4 regions of the Thermoanaerobacterium sp. RBIITD genome follow, and region 4 is predicted to be linked to each of the others. Evidence: a T-box and tRNA genes for the amino acid it is inferred to sense, from the RefSeq annotation. Region 4 holds a T-box; the other regions hold tRNA genes.

Region 1 (3,155 bases), 1.6 Mb from region 4:
TGCAAGATACCTATAATGATGTTGACGTAAGTGTATCTGTGCCGAGAATAAGGCCGCATGTAGGTGCATTTCAACCAAAGTCGGTTATATCGGATAAAAACCTTGTTCAAATTATCTTAGCATTGAGGCTTTTTATGCCAAGGGTTGGTATAACTTTATCTACACGAGAAAGTCCAAGTTTAAGAGATAATCTACTGCCACTTGGCATAACGAAATTTTCAGCGGAGTCATCAACTAAAGTTGGTGGATATCTTGAGAATGAAGAATATAAAGATGCGGGTCAATTTGAGGTATCAGATAAAAGAAATTTAGAGGAAATAATTAAAGTAATTCGCAGTAAAGGCTATCAACCAATTTTCAAAGATTGGGAAGGTGTTTTATAGATTTGGGGTGTAATTATGAAGCAAAATATCCTTGATACAGATATTTACTGCATAACTGCTGAAGAATATTCCAAGGGAAGAAGCAATATTCAAGTAGTCAAAGAAATGATAGATGCTGGTATCAAAATAATTCAATACAGAGAAAAAGAAAAGAAAAAGCTTTATAAGTATAATGAATGCGTAGAGCTTCGCAAAATGACTTTGGATGCAGGTGTAATTTTTATAATAGATGATGATGTAGACTTGGCATTAGCTGTTAAGGCAGATGGTGTTCATATTGGACAGGAAGATATGCCTATCAGTAAAGTAAGGGAACTTGTTGGGAATGACATGATTATAGGGCTTTCAACACATTCACCGGAACAGGCCGTAAGTGCAGTAAAAAATGGAGCTGATTACATAGGTGTTGGCCCTATATTTCCTACAAAGACTAAGAAAGATGTATGTAATGCGGTTGGGCTTGAGTACCTTGATTTTGTTGTTAAAAATATTGATATACCATTTGTTGCAATAGGTGGAATAAAAGAACATAATATCTACGAAGTAAAAAAACACGGGGCAAAGTGTATAGCTTTAGTAACTGAAATAGTTGGTGCTGATGACATAAAGGGGAAAATTAATAATTTAAGAGCTATACTGGGTGGTGTTTAATATATTTAAATATTTAATAGCTTTTATTATTGTAGTAATTGTATATTTTATCGCTGACTTGCTATTTAGTTTAATTTTTCACGAGAAAATACAAGAAATATACAGGAAAAGAGAACGGAAATACATATTTTATTATTTTTTAATTTTAGTTATTTCATTTTTTATAGCTTATGCAATATTTCCTAATATTTTTTCGATGATTTAATGATATAAAATGACCTTGACAAATATTTGTATAAAGCAGTATGATACAGGCCTGTTAAAAAATAGTACGTAAGAAAAAAAGCACTTCTGTATATAATTTAGGAAGTGCTTTTTTTTATGAAAGAGGGTGTAGATGTATTCTGCTCTAAAACCTCAAAATATTTTTATTTAAGGCTTAACAGGAATTTTGTTTGCTAACATTTTGCTAACATAATAGATAAAAATGCTTAAAAAGTACTTCTGCCAACTCTTAATCAGCGGGTCATGGGTTCGAGTCCCTGATGGCGCACCATTTTAATATGCGGATGTGGTGGAACTGGCAAACACGCTAGACTTAGGATCTAGTGGGGGGGTCAAATTCCTTCATCCGCACCAAAAAACAATGAATACATATTCCAATATTTATATCCTTTAAAACAGGGTTACTGATCGAAATTTGAAGAAAGGAATATCAGTAAGATGAGAGAAAATTCAATAGAGTTTTTAGCTAATGTAAATGCAAAAAAGTACGTTTAAAACAAAACTTGTTAAATGTACTTTTTTATACTATATAAAATAAAAGATATATAAACTCTAGTGGAAATCAATATGTTGCATTATTTATGAAAATTTTTTCATCTATTGTTTTTTTTTAGTAAAACATCTATAATTAGAGTTGATATAATTTTTCAAATATAAGGGGGTTTTTATAATGAATCTAATACTATTAGCTCCATTAGGTTCAATAATTGCACTATTGTATGCTGCTTACCTTGCTTATTCTGTTCTCAAAAGAGACGAAGGTACGGAACAAATGAGAAAAGTTGCCGCGGCTATACGAGAAGGTGCTAATGCTTACCTAAAGAGGCAATATACGGGTGTCGCACTATTTTTTATTGTTATGTTTATAATTCTCTTAACACTTTCTTTCTTGAATTATTTAAATCCTTTCGTTCCATTTGCATTTTTAACTGGTGGTTTCTTCTCAGGTTTATCCGGATTTTTTGGAATGAAAATTGCTACATATGCTAATGCAAGAACTACAAATGCAGCAAAAAGCAGTTTGAACAGTGGCTTAAGGGTTGCGTTTTCTAGCGGTGCTGTAATGGGTTTCGTAGTAGTTGGTTTAGGACTTTTTGATTTAAGTGCATGGTTTTTTATTTTGAAATGGTTTTTTAGGAATTTAGACCAAGCTGCACAAATACAAAATATTACAAGCTCAATGCTGACATTTGGAATGGGCGCAAGTTCTATGGCGCTATTTGCCCGTGTTGGTGGCGGAATTTACACAAAGGCTGCCGACGTAGGTGCAGATTTAGTAGGTAAGGTTGAAGCAGGCATTCCTGAAGATGACCCGAGAAATCCTGCAGTTATAGCAGATAATGTCGGTGATAACGTTGGTGATGTTGCTGGAATGGGTGCAGACTTATATGAATCATATGTAGGGTCAATAGTATCTACAAGTGCTTTGGCTGTTGCCGCGGGATTAGGCTTAAGTGGTGTTACTATACCAATGACAATGGCGGCGGTAGGTATTTTATCTTCGATTATAGGTACCTTTTTTGTTCGCTCGGGTGAGAAAGTTGATCAAAAAGTTCTTCTTTCTGCATTGCGAAATGGAACGTATCTAAGTGCAATATTAATTGCAATTATCTCATATTTCTTGGTTGAGAACGTATTGGGAAGCAAACACATTGGAGTTTACTTTGCTATATTAAGCGGACTGATAGCAGGTATATTAATAGGATTTTTTACAGAGTATTTTACATCAGATACATATAAACCGACAAAAGAACTATCTGAAACAGCTCTTACTGGCCCTGCTACAGTTATAATAGGTGGTTTATCATTGGGAATGTTTTCGACAGTGGTTCCTGTTATAATAGTTGGAATAGCAATAGCTGCGAGTTATTACCTTGCTGGTGGTGCATCAAGTTT
Region 2 (3,155 bases), 430 kb from region 4:
AAAGGGGTATATTAAGTGACGAGATGAAAGCAGTGGCCCAACAGGAGGGTGTGACGGAAGAGTTTATATTGGAAGGCGTCGCCGCAGGTCGTATTGTAATACCTTGTAATCAACATCACGGCGGTTTAAAACCCTGTGGCATAGGAGGGGGATTGTCCACAAAAGTTAACGCCAATATAGGGACCTCTGAGGAATACCCCGACCTGGACAAAGAGCTGGTAAAATTGGACGTAGCGCTAAAAGCTGGAGCTGATGCGGTTATGGACCTAAGCACAGGAGGCGATGTAAATGCAACTCGCAAGGAGATTGTACGGCATTGTGAGGTTCCAATAGGCACGGTGCCTTTGTATCAGGCGGCTGTAGTAGCTATGGAGAGGTATGGGAGTATTGTAAAAATGTCAGAGGAAGATATCTTTGAGGTCATAGAACAGCAGGCCAGGGATGGAGTCGACTTTATGACTGTACATTGTGGCCTGACGATGGATTCCCTAGAGAGCTTAAGGCAGCAGGGCAGAGTTATGGACGTGGTGAGCCGTGGTGGCTCATTTATAGTTGGTTGGATGCTGTATCATCAAAGAGAAAATCCTCTATTTGAGCATTTTGATAGACTGCTGGATATAGCGAAAGAGCACGATGTCACCCTGAGCCTTGGGGATGGATTGAGGCCTGGATGTATAGCGGACGCTACCGACAGGGGTCAGATACATGAACTCTTGATATTGGGGCAATTGGTCAAAAGATGCCGGGATGCGGGCGTACAGGTCATGATAGAAGGACCCGGCCATGTCCCTTTAGATCAGATAGAGGCCAACGTAAAATTGCAAAAGAGCTTGTGCGATGGTGCGCCTTTTTATGTGTTGGGGCCGCTGGTTACAGACATAGCACCTGGGTACGATCACATAGTGGCCGCTATAGGCGGGGCCATAGCGGCGTCCTGTGGAGCTGATTTCCTATGTTATGTGACACCTGCAGAGCATCTGGGCCTTCCGGATTTAAATGATGTAAAAGAAGGGGTAATAGCTTCCAAGATTGCGGCTCACGCCGCGGACGTGGTAAAAGGTATTAAAAAAGCCAAGGATAGGGATTTAGCCATGGCTATAGCTAGGAAAAAACTGGATTGGGAGGCGCAGGTACGGCTTTCCTTAGACCCGGAAAAGGCGTCAAGGTATCGTCAAAGTAAAAATATTTCTAATCAAAATACGTGTAGCATGTGCGGCAGGTTTTGCGCTATGAAAATTGTGAGCGAATACCTGGAGTGTGAAAATGTCTCTAAATGCTAGCTTAGTGTATAATTTTTGTAGTTGATAAAAAATAGAAAATAGGAAGGTACCAAAAAATACCTTCCTATAACATGAATCATCCGTTATACTGTTTATTTGAGAAACCAGAGCAAAAGGGTGTGATTACATGCTCGAATTAAGTTTAAATAAAAATAAATGAAAGATATATTATTCCTTCATCCATTATTAGTGGCGGTACATCTGTTTTAAAAAGTAAATAATGATACGGTTGTGTATCATCTATCCATTTTGCTTTATAGTAGCCATATTCAAATAGGTATCACTATGGATTTATATTCACGTGTTTCAATCGATAAAGAAAAAGAAGCAATAAAAAAATGGAAAAACCATTCCATTAATTTTTTGGTGCGGATGAAGGGATTTGAACCCCCACGTCAAAGACACTAGATCCTAAGTCTAGCGCGTCTGCCAGTTCCGCCACATCCGCATATTAAAATGGTACTCCATCAGGAACTCGAACCCGGGCCCCACTGATTAAGAATCTCAACAATGGTATTATAATTGATATTTTTTGAAATGTCAAGAGTATGCATTATCCTACAGCTATGTATTATTGATTTATGATAATGTCTTAGTATATCACATTTGATTATGTCTTTTAAATAAAACTGTTTTTTACAAGTATCTGATAATCTGATGTGTACATATTGCCATATTTTTTACACCTTATGCGTAATAAGTACATTTTCACCATATATACATGGTTCTAAAGGTTCTATATAGTCGTGCCTGATTACACTAAGTCTTGATAGGTTAACATTATTGATGCTTATTTGCTAATAAGTCTCAATTAAAAAGAAAGTTTTACCTCATCAGTTGAAAATAGCCGTATCTCATATGGATCAAAATAAACTACAATGGTCGTAAAAGTTTTGACATGTTGCACGAAAAGATATTACTGCTTGAAAAAAGCATAAAATCAACTAACTTTGGAAAGAGCCAAAGATATATTGACATTTATAACTAAATTTTAAAGATAACCTTTTAATAAAGTTTTTTATATTAATAAATGTCCAATATAAATTTACATATATTCTCACTAATGAAATATCACTATTTATTGTTTGAATATATTGTAAAAAGCCTCTTTCTTGGTTTACATATAACATTTCTCACCAAGAAAGAGGCTTTTTAATTTACAAAAATATTTTACTTATTTATTGCTTAAATATTCATGTATAGCAGCTGCCGCTTTTTTACCTGCACCCATAGCCAATATAACTGTAGCTGCACCTGTTACAGCATCACCACCGGCATATACTCCTCTACGACTAGTCTCCAATGTTTCCTCATTAACAATTATTCCGCCCCATTTTTGCTTTTCAAGCCCCTCTGTCGTCGATGTGATTAGTGGGTTTGGACTTTGACCTATGGCTATAATAACTGTATCTACATCTATTACATGCTCTGAACCTTTTTCAGGAACAGGTCTTTTCCTTCCTGATTCATCAGGTTCACCTAATACAATATTTATGCACTCGATGCCTTTTACATATCCATTATCATCTCCAATTATTCTCACAGGATTTGTCAAAAGCTTAAATATAATTCCTTCTTCTTTCGCATGGTGAATTTCTTCTAACCTTGCTGGCATTTCTTCTTCTGATCTTCTATATACGATATACACTTCATCTGCTCCCATGCGCTTAGCAGACCTTGCAGCATCCATTGCTACATTGCCGCCGCCTACGACAGCAACCTTTTTACCCACCTTAACAGGTGTAGGATGATTAGGAAAATCATAAGCTTTCATTAAATTAATTCTTGTCAAAAATTCATTTGAAGAGTATACACCATTTAAATTTTCACCTGGTATACCCATAAACTTTGGCAAACCAGCACCTGTGCCAATAA
Region 3 (3,155 bases), 1.7 Mb from region 4:
CCTTGATAAATACCATCAAAGCGAGTATCATAATATATGACAATATTTTTCTATGCCCATGCACGCGTAGAATTGAAAAGCTGATTAAGCATTTCAACGATCTTACGATCGCTTTCTTCATACGCGCAATTGGGCTTCTTCTTTTGTGTTTGTCGCCATGGGGGATCAGCACTTGGCTTTACTATAGTCCGTTTTACAGCTTTCTCTTTAGATGATTTTAAAGATTCTTTTTTCGGACGTTCATCAAGAAGCAAAGTATCAATATAACATCAGCACACAAAGCTTTTTAAGCCTATTTTAGAACTGCTTACTTAAAACAGTAAGTTTAGCTTTGGGCATAGCTGGAGCCTTTTTTACCATTCTTGATAAGTTGATAATACTTACCCTTGTAAGAAAAAGCAGACCCTTCGATGATAGTACGTTCCTCCTTTACGCATAAAATATAATCAAGGTTAATATTAGAATCAAGTGGCCTAAAAGCAGACTCGGGATTTTCAGGTTCAACACCAAACTTTTCATCATAAGCAACAATAAATTGCGATAAAAAGGCATTAGCAGCTTCCATAGTGTCAATCCCATGAATCTTAAACTCGACAGGAAGCCTGTTTTGAAGCGTATCCCATAGCTTTTCAATGCGGCCTTTAACTTGTGGAGAATTGGCCTTAATAATATTGATTCCAAGCTCTCCCATGGCTCTTTCGAACTGAGTAAGATTAACTGTCTTTCCCTCTAATTGCACTTCTATAGATAGTTTACCACTATTAGGAGAGACAAAAATAGAGTGACGGTCACAATATATACTCATAGGGACAACATATTTGCTAACTATTTGCCTTATAATTTCAAAATACCCTTCCATACACTCGTTTGGAGCGAAGAAAAGAGCAAGAATTTCACCGGTAGCATCATCTATTGCCTCATGAAGAGTAAATGATTTACCTCCTATGATATACTCATGAGGAGAAGCATCAATCTGAACCAGCATTCCCTTTTGAGGTTTTCTCTTTCTTCGATGATGAGATTTACGCTTACGATGTTTTTTAGTGCTTTTAATACCCTCTTGAGTCAGGACCCTATATATTGTTGAATAACTCAGTTTAATATTTTCATGTTCCTCAAGCAGCTCAGAAAAATGCATGAAATTAGCCTCGATTGCTTTAATTCAACAATTCTAGTTCTGATTTCATCCAAAAGAGCGTGCTGAGGCTTCCTACCTCTATTTTTATGAATTATGAACGCAGGACCATCTTTTAAAACCCCTCCTTTTAACCTAATTACTTGGCGTTCACTGAAGCCCAGAAGCTCAGCAGCTTCTCTGATGATTATGACTTTATCAATAGTTTGATTGATAACTCTAAGACGAGTTATTTCTTTTTGAGTTATATTGAATATCTCCTTCTCTCATATATGACATTTTATCAGAATAAATTCAATATGACATTATCACAGAATAATTACAATTACAGTAAATTAGATATTGAAATTTCATTTTTAATATGTTAATATATTTTATGTGACGTGCCGAAGTGGTAAAACTGGCAGACGCGCTGGACTCAAAATCCACTAATTAATGGCATAATGTGGTTATACACATAATTTAATATTTATTAGGTCTTTTAAACTTCCTTATATGCCGCTGTGATGGAATTGGCAGACTTGCTTGACTCAAAATCAAGTGTCCTCTGGACGTGTCGGTTCGAATCCGACCAGCGGCACCAAAAATTATTTTTCTAAAATTGCATAAATATTTGTTATTTGTGTATAATGAAATAATCCATAAACGCCTCGAAAAATCGTTGATCCGATGCGGTTTTTTGGGGCTTTTCTCTTTTATAATCCGATGCACTTTTCTATTATAGCATCAAAATTTAGCAGTGAAAATAAAATACCAAATTAAAAATACTTTTCACTGTTTTTTTATTCCCAAATAATTTATTTTTTGTTAAATCTATGGATAAGACTACGGAGAAAAAGTATCGGTTAAGAAACTGTAAGTAAAAAAATAAGATGCTATATCAATTGCATCTTACCTATTTTACATACGTTACAAAAAGTTTTAAAACCTCTTCAGCAATTTTACGTTCTCTATCCGTACATTTATTAAGCAGCTCTATTAATACGTCCTCTTTTTACTCGCTATTTTCATTTTCCACTTCATCTTTCCGAATAAAAGATAATCAGCTGATACATGAAGGCTTTTTGCAATCCGCACAAATGTCTTTAAGCTCATCACACGTTGAGCACGCTCTTATGTGTCCAATATACATAGCAGAGACTCCAACCGCTTCTGCAAACTGCTCTCTTGTTAATCCTATTCGCTCTCTTTCTTCTCTTATACGCATTCCGACTTCTTTTAAATCAATATCACCATTCACTTTTCATTCACTCTACTTCCATAAAAATTAAACACATATAATTAAATACATATATATATATTATTCTGTATTGCAAGCTTTATAAATAAACTAAAACGCACATATTTTCTTTGCCACATAGTTTACTTTTTTTCTATAATTGCTTTATAATTTTTGTATATAATGTATAGAAAAGGTGATACAAGTGAATTTTATTGAATTTCTTTTAGTGTAACATAAACATATGGACCTAATCCTGTAATAGAATTAGATCCAGTTGGTGGTAATGCTCTGTTAGCTGCTAATAATGGTAGAAGTGGTTTTCTTATTCATGGTGGAGATCCAGATACAAATGCAAATGATATATGGTATCCTTTGAGGCCAACATATGGATGTATAAGACTATCAAATAATAATCAACAAGCATTAATTGCAAAAATAAAAAGTATATCTATAGAAGGATTAGGTGTTTTATACGTAAATAATAGTCTATAATTGCAAAAGGCAGGGCAACCTGCCTTTACTTCCATATAATAGATTTCTCGCTAAATGATTTTATATCTTCGGGATTTAATTTATTGAGAACTGAATATTTGCCATTTTTTAAATCAATAGTACATAGTTCAAAATCACTATTCTTTTCGCCTATAAAAGCAATGTGATCACCATCACTATTCCAAAAAATTTTCACAATATTAAAATAAGGAACATGAAAATTTTTATAAACTTTATTTTCAGCATCGTATAAATATACTCCACCTTTACCTATAGTACCGGATGTAAAAGCTAATTCATCATGGT
Region 4 (3,155 bases):
ATTTTTTTGATATCTCCGGCAGTGCATCGGTGAGTCCTGCTCCTGCAAATACCATTATATTTTTTGAATTTACCGTTTTATTGGAAGGTATATTTGCCTTTTCCTGACTACAACCTCCAAAAAGTAATAAAGTCAATAATCCACATACCAATATAGATATCCATTTTATATTTCTCATCTCATTTTTTCCTCCCTTTATTAATTTCATTTTCTCACGATATCTCCGCTTTTCTTCGATTTCTCATTGCAACAAGAATCCTTCGTTGTTAATGTACAAATTTTAAGCATCCTTGTTATTGGCTAAAAGTCCATAGCTGACTTTCACCGACAAGTTATCGCCCATGCCGGACAAACATTAGCAAAGGTGCCTATCTATGTAGATAAGCACCTTTGCTAATTAAGAATAAATATTTTTCTATATTGTTAATAAATTAAGGCCTATAAACGTTTAAAACATTTATAGGCCTCCATGCCTGTTCAAAATTAAATTATTAATCCTTAAAATTTATTATACTATTCTATATTTAAAATGTCAATACCCTTTTGATATTTGCCTGTGTCGGTTAGTTATAGGTTAGTCATATAACTAAAATAATTGACTTTAAATAATTTATAACATATAATATAAAAACATAGTTCACGCAAAAAAATTAGGAGGCGCTTTAATGAAAAAAACAGTCGCTTTTGTATGTACAGGTAATTCATGTAGGAGCCAAATGGCAGAGGGATTTATGAAATATTATGGAAGTGAACTTTTTGAATCTTTTAGCGCTGGAACACACCCTGAAGAAGAAATAAATCCGAATGCCATTCTTGTTATGAAAGAAGCTGGCATTGACATAAGCATGCAATACCCGAAATTGTTAAAAGACATTCCGGATAAATTAGATGTTCTTATAACAATGGGTTGCAATGTTGAGTGCCCATATATTCCATGCAGATTGAGAGAAGACTGGGGACTCGATGATCCCAAAGGGAAGCCTATAGAAGAATTCCGAAAAACGAGAGATATAATAGAAGAAAAAGTAAAAGAACTAATACTAAAAGTAAAAAATAATGAAATATAGAATTTTATAAATTAGTTTTTTATATGCCCTAAGAGCAAATTAAAATATGTTCATATAAAAAAATAGTTCGGTTTATTTATATTCGCCGTACTATTTTTTATTACAGGGATTTTAATTTGTTTTTTGTACTACTTAAGACCAATCGGCTATACATATCGCCCGAAGAAATCTGAGGCTTTTTCGTGATCGATGGAACCTAGTTTTTGGAATTCGTAGGTTAGGCTTTTGTGAGAGGTTTATCTTTTGTACCTTTTTCAGGTTTTATTCAGAATTTTCATCTTATTTAGCTTTATCGCCTCTTGGTATTTTACCGCTGGACTTTTAATTTACTTGGTTAAGTGTAGATAAAGGAATAATATATAAAAAGCCGATTACCATAATGGAATGAAAAAATAAGTGTTATATTTGTATTATTTATATAATTGGAACTGGAGGTGTTATGAGGTTAATCATTACAAATTCTATGATTTTAATGATGTGTGATTAGCAGTCTTTGAATATATCGAATCTTGGTACAACCGAAGAAGGATTCATAGAGCTATTAATTACAAGACCCCCCCAAGAGGTTTATGAAACTGCTTTTCTAATGGCATAAAAAATTAAACTTTTTGTGTCTACTCTATTGACACAAGTCCATTATACAAGGTGCTCTGAAAATTAGGCACATCAATAAATTACAACCCCCAAAAATCAAGTGATAATTATGTTGCATTTACAATATTTTTGTAATAAAATACTATATAAGTATATATAGTAAATGCTATGATATGGAGTATTAGGATAAGATGTGTTAAAGAGAGCCTTTGGAAGGTGTGAAAAGGTACCATCGATGCTGAACTCGCCATTGAGCATACATACTGAAATATAAAGTATGTACGGTGACTGCCGTTATAGGATTTAAGTGGACTTATGTCAATAAGAGTGGTACCACGGAAGGTATAGTCTTTCGTCTCTTGAAGATGAAAGGCTTTTTTATTCTAAAAAATTGATAGGAGTGAGATTATGACATATTCCAGAGAGGTTGATAAAAAGTGGCAAAAAAAGTGGGAGGAAACGGAGTTATACAAATTTAATCCCAAAAATATTGATAAAAAGTTATACTGCCTTGAGATGTTTTCATACCCATCTGGTGCGAAATTACATGCAGGACACTGGTATAATTATGGACCAGCAGATTCTTGGGCAAGAATGAAAAGAATGCAAGGTTATGAAGTGTTTCATCCAATGGGATTTGATGCATTTGGACTTCCAGCTGAAAACTATGCGATAAAGACAGGAATACATCCAGAGGATTCGACACTTCAAAATATAAAGACAATGGAAAGACAATTAAAAGAGATGGGTGCGACATTTGACTGGGATTACGAAGTTGTAACATGCCTTCCAGAGTATTATAAATGGACACAGTGGGTCTTTCTTCAATTATACAAAAAAGGACTCGCATATAGAAAAAAAGCACCTGTAAATTGGTGTCCCAGCTGCAAAACTGTTCTTGCTAATGAACAGGTCGTCGAAGGCACATGCGAAAGATGCGGAAGTGAAGTAACAAAAAAAGATTTAACACAGTGGTTTTTGAAGATAACTGATTATGCCGAAGAGCTTTTAGAGAAGCTCGACGATCTTGATTGGCCTGAAAAGACAAAGATGATGCAAAGAAACTGGATAGGTAAATCTGATGGTGCTGAAATAGAATTTAAAGTTGATGGAAAAGAAATATCATTTAAAGTATTTACAACAAGAGCAGATACACTATATGGTGTAACATATGTTGTTTTGGCGCCTGAAAATGAAATAGTTGATGAAATTACGACAGAAAAATATAGAAGAAATGTCGAGGATTATAAAGAATATGCGAGAAAGCAGAGCGAAATAGAAAGGCTTTCAACGGAGAAAGAAAAAACCGGTGTATTCACAGGTGCCTATGCTATACATCCTATTACAGGTGAAAAAGTGCCGATATGGATAGCAGATTATGTCCTTGCAACATATGGTACAGGCTGTGTAATGGCTGTTCCCGCACATGATGAAAGGGACTATGAATTTGCTAAGAAATATGATTTGCCAATAAAGCGCGTTATAAAGGGTAAT

The links. A T-box is a leader RNA that pairs with one kind of tRNA and senses whether it is charged. The one in region 4 lies ahead of leuS (leucine--tRNA ligase), so its partner is inferred to be a tRNA-Leu.
Region 1: it has a tRNA-Leu gene. The T-box ahead of leuS (leucine--tRNA ligase) is inferred to sense a tRNA for this amino acid. The anticodon was not compared.
Region 2: it has a tRNA-Leu gene. The T-box ahead of leuS (leucine--tRNA ligase) is inferred to sense a tRNA for this amino acid. The anticodon was not compared.
Region 3: it has a tRNA-Leu gene. The T-box ahead of leuS (leucine--tRNA ligase) is inferred to sense a tRNA for this amino acid. The anticodon was not compared.

What each region holds. Positions count from the first base shown of each region.
Region 1 is NZ_LT906662.1:2,639,180-2,642,334, forward strand. Features, by position in the region: gene thiH (2-iminoacetate synthase ThiH) at 1-383, shown strand, start outside; gene thiE (thiamine phosphate synthase) at 399-1,034, shown strand; tRNA gene CPG45_RS12730 (tRNA-Leu) at 1,540-1,613, shown strand; gene CPG45_RS12735 (sodium-translocating pyrophosphatase) at 1,930-3,155, shown strand, end outside.
Region 2 is NZ_LT906662.1:447,195-450,349, forward strand. Features, by position in the region: gene thiC (phosphomethylpyrimidine synthase ThiC) at 1-1,280, shown strand, start outside; tRNA gene CPG45_RS02120 (tRNA-Leu) at 1,645-1,728, opposite strand; gene gltA (NADPH-dependent glutamate synthase) at 2,455-3,155, opposite strand, start outside.
Region 3 is NZ_LT906662.1:2,531,044-2,534,198, reverse strand. Features, by position in the region: gene CPG45_RS17165 (ISNCY family transposase) at 326-1,138, opposite strand; tRNA gene CPG45_RS12180 (tRNA-Leu) at 1,633-1,718, shown strand; gene CPG45_RS17630 (helix-turn-helix domain-containing protein) at 2,178-2,375, opposite strand; gene CPG45_RS12165 (TolB family protein) at 2,875-3,155, opposite strand, start outside.
Region 4 is NZ_LT906662.1:874,902-878,056, reverse strand. Features, by position in the region: gene modA (molybdate ABC transporter substrate-binding protein) at 1-178, opposite strand, end outside; gene CPG45_RS04215 (arsenate reductase ArsC) at 666-1,067, shown strand; T-box leader at 1,821-2,024, shown strand; gene leuS (leucine--tRNA ligase) at 2,070-3,155, shown strand, end outside.